Regions from separate parts of the Demequina sp. TMPB413 genome, predicted to be linked through region 2. Evidence: predicted binding sites of a transcription regulator. Region 2 holds the regulator's gene; the other holds the start of a gene.

Region 1 (5,733 bases), 250 kb from region 2:
GGTACTCGCGCAGGGCGTCGGCGTCGGCCGGCGCAGCCGGGACAAGAATCTCGGGCGGCACGGAGTCGGCCGTCGTGTAGGCCTCCTGCAACAAGGCTTCCACCATCTGTTCGACCTCGAGGGGCTCCGGCTTGTCGACCACCCAGCCGCGCTCACCTGTAATGCGTCCGTCACGCACATAGAAGACGTGCGCAGCGGCCTCCCACTCGTCGTCAATCAAGCTGAAGATGTCCACGTCGACGCCAGGAGACAACACCATGGCATTGCGCTCGAGGACGCTGGTGAGCGCGCGCAAACGGTCCCTCGCTCTGGCGGCCACCTCGAAGTCTTCGCGTTCGGAGGCTGCTTCCATGGTGCGAGTGAGTTCCCTGATGAGGGGCTTCGCATCGCCAGCGAGAACTTGGCATACTCGCTCCGCGAGTTCCCTGTGCTCTTGTTCGCTCACCCTGCCGACGCACGGCGCAGCGCACTTGTCGATGTAGCCCAGGAGGCACGGCCGGCCCTGTCGCTCGGCTTTGCGAAACACCCCTGGCGCACACGTCCTGACGGGAAGCACGGTGAGCAAGGTGTCGACCGTCTCGCGAATGGCCCACGCCTTGGCGTAGGGGCCGAAGTAGCGCACGCCCCTTTTCCGGTCGCCCCGCATCACTTGCATGCGCGGGACGGCCTCATTCATGGTCACGGCCAGGAAGGGGTATGACTTATCGTCCTTGAACACCACGTTGAATCGGGGGTCGAACTGCTTGATCCACGTGTGTTCGAGGACGAGAGCTTCCACCTCGTTGCGCACGACTGTCCACTCCACAGAAGCGGCAGTGGTCACCATGAGCTGGGTCCGTGGATGCAGCGCCCCGAGAGGTTGGAAGTAGTTGCTGAGCCGGGAACGCAGGCTCTTCGCCTTCCCCACGTACACGACCCTGCCGTGGGGATCGCGGAAGCGATAGACGCCTGGCGCCGTGGGAATGGTCCCCGGCGCCGGGCGGTAGGAGGAGGGGTCTGGCACGGTGCCAGCCTAAGCGGGAGCCGCCACCCGGGCGCTCACGCCCAGCATGTCCGCCAGGAATGCGCCCGTGTGGGATCCAGGATGAGCTGCGACATCTTCAGGGGTACCTTCCGCGACGACCACTCCACCGCCGGAGCCTCCCTCAGGACCCATGTCGATGACCCAGTCGGCACACTTGATGACATCGAGGTTGTGTTCGATGACGATCACCGTGTTGCCCTTATCTACGAGGCCCTGAAGGACGCTCATGAGCTTCTTGACGTCCTCGAAGTGCAGTCCCGTTGTTGGCTCGTCAAGAACGTAAATGGTGCGGCCGGTCGAGCGGCGTTGGAGCTCGGAGGCGAGCTTCACTCTTTGTGCCTCGCCGCCAGACAACGTGGGCGCAGGCTGGCCAAGACGCACGTAGCCTAAACCGACGTCTACGAGCGTGGACAAGTGCCGCGAGATCGATGGGATCGCCTCGAAGAACTCCGCCGCTTCTTCGATCGGCATGCTGAGCACATCCGCGACGTTCTTGCCCTTGAAGTGCACCTCAAGGGTCTCCCTGTTGTACCTGGCGCCCTTGCATACCTCGCACATTACGTACACGTCCGGCAGGAAGTTCATCTCGATCTTGAGGGTTCCGTCTCCTGAACAGGCCTCGCACCGCCCGCCCTTGACGTTGAAGGAGAAGCGGCCAGGGCCGTAGCCCCTCATCTTCGCTTCTTGGGTCTCCGCAAACAGCTTGCGGACCTTGTCCCACACACCCGTATAGGTGGCAGGGTTCGATCGCGGCGTGCGGCCGATAGGCCCCTGGTCGACGTGGACGATCTTGTCGAGTTGGTCGGTGCCTTCAATGCGCGTGTGCCTGCCGGGCACTTGCCGCGCCCCATTGAGCTCGTTGGCGAGTGCCGTGTACAGAATCGTGTTGACGAGCGTCGACTTGCCCGAGCCCGACACTCCTGTCACGGCAGTGAGCACGCCAAGCGGGAACGAGACGTCAATCCCTTGGAGGTTGTGCTCGCGGGCACCCACGACCGTGATCTTACGATCTGGATCTGCGGATCGTCGTTGCTCCGGAACGGCGATCCCGCGACGACCGGAGACGTAAGCGCCCGTGATCGACCATTCGTTGGTGAGGAGATCGGCATAGGTTCCCGAGTGGACCACCTCTCCCCCGTGCTCCCCGGCGCCGGGCCCGATGTCGACCACCCAGTCGGCGGTGCGGATCGTGTCCTCGTCGTGCTCCACCACGATGAGCGTGTTGCCGAGGTCTCTCAAGCGCGTGAGGGTCTCGATGAGCCGGCGGTTGTCCCGCTGATGGAGACCGATGCTCGGCTCGTCGAGCACGTAGAGCACACCGACCAAGCCTGACCCGATCTGGGTCGCGAGACGGATGCGTTGCGCCTCCCCTCCAGACAGCGTCCCTGCCGCCCGCGCGAGCGTGAGGTAGTCGAGACCCACGTCAAGGAGAAATCCCAACCTGGCATCGATCTCCTTGAGCACCTGCGTGGCGATGTGGCGCGCCCGCTCGTCCCAAGAAACGTCGCTCAGGAAACCGCGCGCGTCGCGGATCGAGAGCTCACACACTTCCGCGATCGATTTGCCGCCGATAGTGACGGCGAGAACCTCTGGCTTGAGGCGCGTCCCGTGACACACGTGGCAAGGCACCTCGCGCATGTACTGTTCGTACTTCTCGCGGGAGTAGTCGGACTCCGTCTGACTGTGGAGCCGCTCAAGCCACGTGATCGCACCTTCGAAGCCGGTCGTGTACTGACGTTCCCGTCCGTAACGGTTGCGGAAGCGGACGTGGACCTCGTAATCCTTGCCCACGAGCAGCGACTCGCGCGCGGCCTCTGGCAGGTCTTGGAACGGCGTTGTCATCGAGAAGCCGACGTCCTCCGCGAGGGCACGGACCATGCGCCCAAAGTAGTCGGAAGCCATGGACTCCCATGGCGCGATCGCTCCCTGCGCGAGCGACTTGCTGGGGTCGGGGACCACGAGGTCGGGATCGACCTCGAGCCTCACCCCAATACCCGTGCATTCTGGACAGGCGCCATACGGGGCATTGAAGGAGAAGGTCCGCGGCTCCATCTCCTCCAGAGTCAGGATGTGGTCGTTGGGACAGGCCCGCTTCTCCGAGTAGCGACGTGCAGGCACGTCTCCGTCGACGGGGTCGATGACGACGAGGCCATCTGCAAGCTTCAGCGCCGTCTCTACCGAGTCAGCGAGGCGCTGGCGCACCCCATCACGCGCGACCAACCGGTCGACCACCACTTCAATATCGTGCTTGAGCTTCTTTTCAAGGGTGGGCGGATCGCTCAACTGGACGGACTCACCGTCAACTCTGGCTCGCGCATACCCCTGCTGCTGGAGCTCGGCGAAGAGGTCCGCGTACTCACCCTTGCGCCCCCTCACCATGGGCGCGAGCACCTGATAGCGCGTTCCCTCTGGAAGCGCGAGCACCGAGTCGACGATCTGTTGGGGCGTTTGCGATTTCACTTCTTCGCCACACACAGGGCAATGCGGCACACCGACCCTCGCGAACAGAAGCCTGAGGTAGTCATAGACCTCGGTGATGGTGCCGACGGTCGACCGCGGATTCCTATTGGTTGACTTCTGGTCAATCGACACAGCAGGTGAGAGGCCTTCGATGAAGTCGACATCGGGCTTGTCCATCTGGCCGAGGAACTGGCGTGCGTAAGCGCTCAGCGACTCGACGTAGCGACGTTGACCCTCGGCAAAGATGGTGTCGAAAGCGAGGGACGACTTGCCCGAGCCAGACAGCCCCGAAAAGACGATGAGGGAATCTCGGGGAAGCTCTACATCCACACCTTTGAGATTGTGTTCGCGCGCTCCACGCACAATCAGTTTGTCGTTCACAACGCCACCCTACGTGAAGTCTGTCGAACACGTGTTCGAATCGCCGTCTCTATCCAACCTGGGACAACGGTCACGCGTCAACTCCTGTTCCAGCGGACCAGAATGGTCTCATGTCTCTGTGGATCATTCACTACACGTATGACACGCGGGACTCTGCGCGTGCCGCAGTCCTCGACGAGCACCTCTGGTACCTCGCAGGCCTGGCCGACGCCGGCGCGATGCTCGCTTACGGAAAGTACGACGACGACGGTGAGCCAGGCGCACTCCTGATCGCTTCAGCGGCTACCAGGCACCACGTCGAGGACCTCCTTGCCGAGGATCCATTCGTCATCGTGGGCGCGGTCGCGGACATCAGCATTCGCCCATGGGATGGGCACATGGGCCCCTGGTCGGAAAACAGGCGACCGTCTCGCGAGTCCGAGGCGGCACCGAAGGAGACCGGCGAGGAGGTCGAGGAGAGCCGCGGCGCCTAACTGTACTGACCTAGCCCGCCTGCATCATCTGACGCAGCTCCTTTTTGAGCTCAGAAATCTCGTCACGGAGCCGCGCCGCGAGTTCGAACTGCAGTTCCGACGCCGCACCTCGCATCTGTGCCGACAGTTCTTCAACCAAAGCGGAGAGTTCCGTGGCCGGGCGACCGGCGTGCTTTGCCGCCGCAATTGCGCCCGGTCCGGAGGACTCCCTTTCCACGGCCCGCAGCGTGGCCGCGGTGTCGGCCTCTTCGCGCGCAAGCATTTCAGTGATGTCGCTGATCTTCTTGCGTAGCGGAGTCGGGTCGATTCCGTGCTCGGTGTTGTAAGCGACTTGCTTCTCGCGGCGCCTGTTGGTCTCGTCAATTGCTGCGGCCATGGAGTCGGTCACGGTGTCCGCATACATGTGGACCTCACCTGAGACGTTCCTGGCTGCACGGCCGATGGTTTGGATGAGCGAGGTTCCCGACCTGAGGAAGCCTTCCTTGTCCGCGTCGAGGATGCTCACAAGAGACACTTCAGGAAGGTCGAGTCCTTCGCGCAGCAAGTTGATCCCGACGAGCACGTCGAAACGTCCCATGCGCAGGTCCCTCAGCAGCTCCACGCGCCTCAAGGTGTCGACGTCTGAGTGCAAGTACTCCACACGCACGTCTCGCTCGGAGATGTACTCCGTGAGGTCCTCCGCCATCTTCTTGGTCAGCGTCGTGACCAGAATCCTCTCGTTCTTGGCGACCCGGAGACGAATCTCGTGAAGGAGGTCGTCGATCTGTCCTTCCGTTGGCTTGACGACGATTTGGGGATCGACGAGTCCAGTGGGGCGAATGATCTGCTCGACCACGCCGTCGGACTTGCCCAGTTCGTACTTGCCTGGTGTCGCGGAGAGGTACACCGTTTGCTTGATGCGCTCCTGGAACTCATCCCACCGCAATGGCCGGTTGTCGAGCGCGGACGGCAGCCTGAAACCGTGGTCGACGAGGGTGCGCTTGCGCGACGCGTCGCCTTCGTACATCGCCCCGATCTGCGACACCGTCACGTGACTCTCGTCGATCACCAGCAAGAAGTCGTCGGGGAAGTAGTCCAGCAACGTGTGTGGCGGTGTCCCTGGCTCTCTCTGCTCGATGTGGCGCGAGTAGTTCTCAATGCCGCTACACGTGCCGACCGATCGCATCATCTCGAGGTCAAATGTGGTGCGCATCTTGAGCCGCTGGGCCTCGAGCAATTTGTTCTGTCGCCCCAACTCCTCGAGCCGCTCCCCCAGTTCCTGCTCGATCGTCGAGATCGCCTTGCTCATGCGCTGCTCGCTCGCCACATAGTGCGAGGCCGGAAAGATGTGGACCTGCTGGCGGCTTTCGACCACTTGCCCTGTCAGCGGATGCAACGTGTAAAGGGCCTCGACCT
Region 2 (5,733 bases):
CAACTCCGGGTTCTTCGGGCGTGAGCAGTTCGAGGCCATGAAGCCTGGCGCTCTGTTTCTCAACCTGTCACGAGGCTTCATCGTCGATATCGAGGGCCTCAAAGACTGCCTCGAGTCCGGGCAGATCGGCGGAGCAGCCGTCGACGTCTACCCGGTGGAACCGAAGACAAAGGGCGACCCTTTCTCCTCCCCGCTGCAGGGCTTGGCCAACGTCATCTTGACGCCGCATATCGGCGGATCGACGGAAGAGGCCCAGCGCGACATCGGCATCTTCGTCTCCACGCGCCTGCGCGACTACGTGCACCATGGTTCGACGTCGCTCTCGGTGAACTTGCCGAACCTGTCCCTCGACCAGCAGCAGGGCTCGCACAGGATCGCGCACCTGCACGTCAACACACCGGGTGTGCTCGCCGCGGTCAACCAAGTCTTCGCCGAGCACGGCGTCAACATCGAGGCGCAGATGCTCGCCACCCGTGGAGAGTTGGGTTACGTGGTCACAGATGTGGCAGCAGGAATCACGGACGACGCTGTTGTCGCCTTGTCCGAGATGCAGGCGACTGTTCGTCTGCGGGTGTTGTCATAAACGCCAACGGAGTACCTTTCGCCAATCTTGCCCTGCCAGAAGAGTTGCTGAAGGCTCTTGCGCGGTTCGAACTGACCACGGCGTTCCCCATTCAGTCGGCGACCATCGCCGACGCGATGGCTGGGCGCGACGTGTTGGGCAAGGCGCGCACCGGCTCCGGCAAGACACTCGCTTTTGGCTTGCCGATGCTGGCACGACTTGCTGGCGTCGATAGGCCTGCACCGCGTCGTCCCCTTGCGCTCGTCTTGGTGCCCACCCGTGAACTGGCGATGCAAGTGGGGGACGCTCTCGAGCCCTACGCGCACGCGCTCGGCCTCTCGCACCGCCTGATCGCCGGCGGCCTGTCGATGTCAAAGCAGATCGTGTCGCTCGAACGCGGCGTTCACATGCTGGTCGCGACTCCTGGACGACTCAGCGATCTCATGCGGCGCGGCAATGTGGACCTCAGCGAAGTGATGATCACCGTCCTCGACGAGGCCGACCACATGGCGGAAATGGGCTTCGCCGAGGAGATCACAGAGATCCTGGACACCACCAGGCCCGACGCCCAGCGGCTCCTATTCTCGGCCACCCTCGATGGGGTGGTCGACACCCTGGTCGCGCGCTTCATGACCGACCCCGTGCTGCACGATGTGACCGACGGCAAGGATGCGCCCAGCCAGCGCCACGTGGTCCTGTCGGTGCCTCCTCATGAGAAGTACAGGATGGCAACCAGGATCGCGGCACGAGAAGGCCGCACGCTGTGCTTTGTCCGCACCAAGCTCGCCGCCGACAGGGTCGCGGCCGACATGCGTTCTCAAGGGGTGCTCGCCGTTGCGCTGCACGGCGACCGCGCTCAAAACGAACGCAACTTGGCGATGACCGAGTTCCGTGCGGGCCGGCTACCCGTGCTCGTGGCGACGGATGTCGCAGCGCGTGGCATTCACGTCGACGCCGTCGACTTGGTCTTGCAGATCGATCCGCCGGCCGACTACCGCGACTACACGCACAGGGCTGGGCGCACGGGTCGCGCTGGAGCTGACGGGCTTGCTGTGCTGCTCTCGCTCCCGCACCAGCGCAATGCCGTGCAGCGCATTCTCGACAATGCCGGGATCGACGCGGAGGAGGAGTCCTTCCGCACGATCGACGCCAAAGCGCTTGAACGCATCGACCAGCTCACCGGCGCCCAGGAGCCACACGGTGTTCCCGTGGACGAGCCGCTTCCCGCAGCGCGTTCGGAACGCCCCGGGAGGGGTCGCCGAGGTGAGCGGCCGAGCGCTCGCGGCGAGCGTGTGGGAGCGCGCAGCGATAGGTTCGCCTCGCGTCCTTCTTCGCGTCCGGCAGCCCGGCGCGACGACTCGAGCTTCGACCGCGAGCGGCTGACCGCCAAGGAGCGCGAACTCATTGCGCGCGAGCAGGCGCTCGCTGAACGAGAGCGACGTCTCGAGCAGGCAGAATCGCAAGGGAGCGGCTCACGCTCAGCTGCGACAGAGTCCTCGAACCGCAGCTCTTCCCCCCGCGCCTCTTCGCCACGCACCTCTTCCGCCAGCAGCTCTTCCACACAGCGCCCACCGCGCAGCGGGGCACCCACGCACCGTCAAGAGCCGACCCGTGAGTCCTACGGGGCGCCTACGCACCGTGATCCCCGCGGACCTGACCGCAAGCCCTACCGGGGCAAGCCGGACGACAACCGCTCAGATCGCGCGGCTCGCGACGACCGTGCCGAGCGCAAGCCCTACCGCGGCAAGCCGGACGACAACCGCCCCACTCGCGCGCCCCGCCCCGACCGCCCCAACCGCGCGCGACCACAGCGCGAAGGCTCGAACGACCGCGGACGCGACGGCGCCTCGAAACGGTGGACGGACAAGGCGGCGGATCGCCGCTCCCCTGGTCCGACGCGTGCTGAACGACGCGAGCGCGAGTTCGCCCCGCGCGACAACGAGGCTGCCGCACGCTTTGGCGACGATTTTGACCCCACCCGCACTCCGCGCAAGCCCCGCGCCAAGAAGAGCGCAGATGGCAAGAAGTCCAAGGGCTCAACAGGTAGCTCGAGCAGGCGCGGCAAGCCGCGCATCAAGGGCTCTGACAAGAAATCCGGTCCGAAGAAGCCCAAACGGAACTAGTCCGCTGCCGGCCCCCCTGAATCGAGGTTCTGGGCGTCGCCGGACGGCGCTGCTGCCGCACCGGGGCCTTCCGACCTCAAGTCGGCTATCGCCCTATCGAAGTCATCGAGGGTCGTGAAGGCCTGATAGACACTCGCGAATCGCAAGTAGGCGATCTCGTCGAGCTCCCTGAGCGGCGTCAAGATCTCAAGACCGATGTCGAGCGCGTCAATCTCTGCCTGCCCCGACTCCCTGATCGACTCCTCAACGCGTTGCGCGAGCAGCGCGAGATCATCGTCCGAAACGGGTCGGCCTTGGCAAGCCTTGCGAACCCCCGAGATGATCTTGCTACGCGAAAAGGGTTCGACAACGCCGGACCGCTTCACGACCGATAGCGAGAAGGTTTCCACCGTGGAGAACCTGCGACCGCAGCTGGGGCACTGACGCCTGCGGCGGATGGCGGAACCGTCGTCGGCCGTGCGGGAATCAATCACGCGGGAATCTGCGTGCCTGCAGAATGGGCAATGCATGGCACTACTGTGCCACGTCACGACCGATAGCCGCTTCAGCCAGGAACTTCGATCAGCGGTAAACGGGCTAACCGTAGATGGGAACGATCAGTTGATCGCCCTCGCGGATCGATGCCGACTCCATCACGTTCATGCTCTTGACGGTGGCAACGGTGTCCCGCACATTCCTGTCCGCGGGGGTGATCGACTGGGCAATGGACCACAACGTCTCACCCTGGGCAACGATGTGCGTATCAGTCGCGGCAGGCGCACCGGCCTCTTGGGCGAAGGCCTGTGGGGCCATGGCGAAGGCGATTCCTGCCAGAGTCGTCGCGACAACCCATCGGCGGACCCTCACTGCTGGGGTGTTCACCACGCGAATCGTCATGTCAACTCCTCCTTCGAACACTTGTTCGTAGAACGTGTGTTCTATTCTTAACACATGCGGCCGACACGCCGCAAGAAAAATCGAACATGTGTTTGATTTCCGGGGCCTCGTGCCCTAACGTCAAGACCAAGGCAATCACCGGGGTCTGACACACACTCCGGCGCACAGCACACCGGCCGGGAGGACCCCATGTCAGGCGAGGATCGCGACGCCACCATTCACGAGTTCCCCATGCCAGGTGGGGGCGTGACCGACCGTCAACGGCGGATTCTTGAGGCGATCAAGGAGTCGGTGGCCAACCGCGGCTATCCCCCGTCCATGCGGGAGATCGGCGAAGCGGTCGGGCTCAACTCCAGTTCCTCTGTCAAGCACCAGTTGAGCGCGCTCCAAGCAAAGGGCTACCTCCGTCAGGATCCTCACCGTCCGCGTGCACTTGAGGTGGTACTGCCGGAAGAGATCGCAGACGATGCGCCCTCATTGCCCGTCGTCCCATTGGCACCGCCATCCGCGACGGACGGCCGCGTGGTCGACGTGCCCCTCGTCGGACGCATTGCCGCTGGCGGTCCTGTCCTTGCCGACCAACAAGTCGAGGACGTCTTCGCGCTACCGCGCCAACTGACCGGCGACGGCGACCTCTTCATGCTCAACGTCTCGGGTGACTCGATGATCGATGCGGCCATCTGTGATGGCGACTGGGTCGTGGTGCGCCGGCAAAACACGGCCGAGAATGGCGACATCGTCGCGGCTCTCCTGGACGACGAGGCGACCGTCAAGACGCTGCGGCGCAAAGACGGCCAGGTGTGGCTCATGCCGCACAACCCTGCCTACACGCCTATCGACGGCACTCACGCCCGGATCATGGGCAAGGTTGTCTCGGTGATGCGCCGCCTCTAGGCGTCGCCGCCCGGGCCAATGCGCTGCCCGGTCCCTTCATGTCCAGGACAACGGCCTAGGAGGAGCGCCAACCGTCCTGCCAGTGGAAGGCTCCCTTGATCGCTTGGCCCATGGCCTGCATCGCGTTTGCGATCGTGGTCTGGTAGACGCGCGAGCTGTCGGTGGTGGCCGCCTCGGCCATCGCCCGGCTCGACTTCTCGAAGTGCGCGAGGTACTCGGCGAAGCGCTCGCGCTCGGCCAGTTGTCCGCGAACGAAGTCCGCTGAATCGGCCCGCGCGGCGTCGGCGTCACCCGAGTGCGCGTCGGGCGTTGTCACATCTGTCATGTCTCGACTACCTCCTGCTCAAGGGTACGAGACGCCTCGGCGTCGAGTCGACGCAAGGCCCCAAGCGCCGCCTCGCGATCCGTTGTCACCCACATGGGCGGCAGCGACCGCGTGAGAAAGCCGCGGTAGCCAGCCGTCGCGAGCCGGGGGTCCAAGACCGCCACGACCCCCCTGTCGCTCGCCGAGCGAATGAGCCGACCAGCTCCCTGCGCGAGCAGAAGCGCGGCATGAGTGGCGCTGATGGCGAGGAAGCCGTTGCCTCCCGACCGACCCACCGCCTCCGTGCGCGCCTGGGAAATGGGCTCGTCTGGGCGAGGAAAGGGGATCCTATCGATCACCACCAGGCTCGCCGTCGCGCCAGGCACGTCGACGCCCTGCCACAGCGTCGTCGATCCGAAGAGGCACGTGCGCGGGTCTTCTCTGAACTGGCGCACCAGCGTGGAAACTTGGTCATCCTTTTGGTACAGGACGGGCACGTCGAGGCGTTCTCGCATCGCCTCGGCCGCAGCCAAAGCCGCGCGATGGGAAGAGAACAGCCCCAACGTGCGCCCACCAGCGGCCTCGATGAGGGACTCTAGTTCGTCGAGCGCCTCGGGTGAGATCCCTCCCATGCCTGGGCGAGGGAGTTCGGACGCGACATACAGGATGCCTTGCGAGGCGTAGTCGAAGGGGCTACCCGCATCCAGGGTGACGGGATCGTGCACGCCTAGGTGGCGTGCGACCGTCTCAAAGCCTCCTCCGAGAGCCAGAGTGGCCGAAGTGAACACCGCCGGCTTTTCGCCCACGAGACGGTCGCCAATCACGCCCGCGACATCCAGCGGGGCCGCCAAGATGCGCTCCGGCGTAGTGGCGTCATAGTCCCCGTCGGCAGGAGCGAGCCACACGACGTAGTGGCCGGGGTCGGCCTGCAGTTCTTCGCACACGTCCATGACCTCGGTGAGCGCCGCCGACGC

What was found. The regulator LexA, encoded in region 2, represses DNA repair genes until DNA is damaged. The targets are predictions, from matches to a motif close to TCGAACANNTGTTCGA.
Region 1: the regulator LexA is predicted to act here: its motif matches at 3,889-3,904, upstream of uvrA (excinuclease ABC subunit UvrA).

What each region holds. Positions count from the first base shown of each region.
Region 1 is NZ_CP096184.1:1,100,465-1,106,197, forward strand. It holds gene uvrC (excinuclease ABC subunit UvrC) at 1-1,003, opposite strand, end outside; gene uvrA (excinuclease ABC subunit UvrA) at 1,013-3,865, opposite strand; gene LGT36_RS05330 (YciI family protein) at 3,976-4,338, shown strand; gene uvrB (excinuclease ABC subunit UvrB) at 4,349-5,733, opposite strand, start outside.
Region 2 is NZ_CP096184.1:1,352,448-1,358,180, forward strand. It holds gene serA (phosphoglycerate dehydrogenase) at 1-583, shown strand, start outside; gene LGT36_RS06550 (DEAD/DEAH box helicase) at 628-2,685, shown strand; gene nrdR (transcriptional regulator NrdR) at 2,682-3,194, opposite strand; gene LGT36_RS06560 (LysM peptidoglycan-binding domain-containing protein) at 3,262-3,561, opposite strand; gene lexA (transcriptional repressor LexA) at 3,751-4,455, shown strand; gene LGT36_RS06570 (hypothetical protein) at 4,511-4,780, opposite strand; gene LGT36_RS06575 (ATP-dependent DNA helicase) at 4,777-5,733, opposite strand, start outside.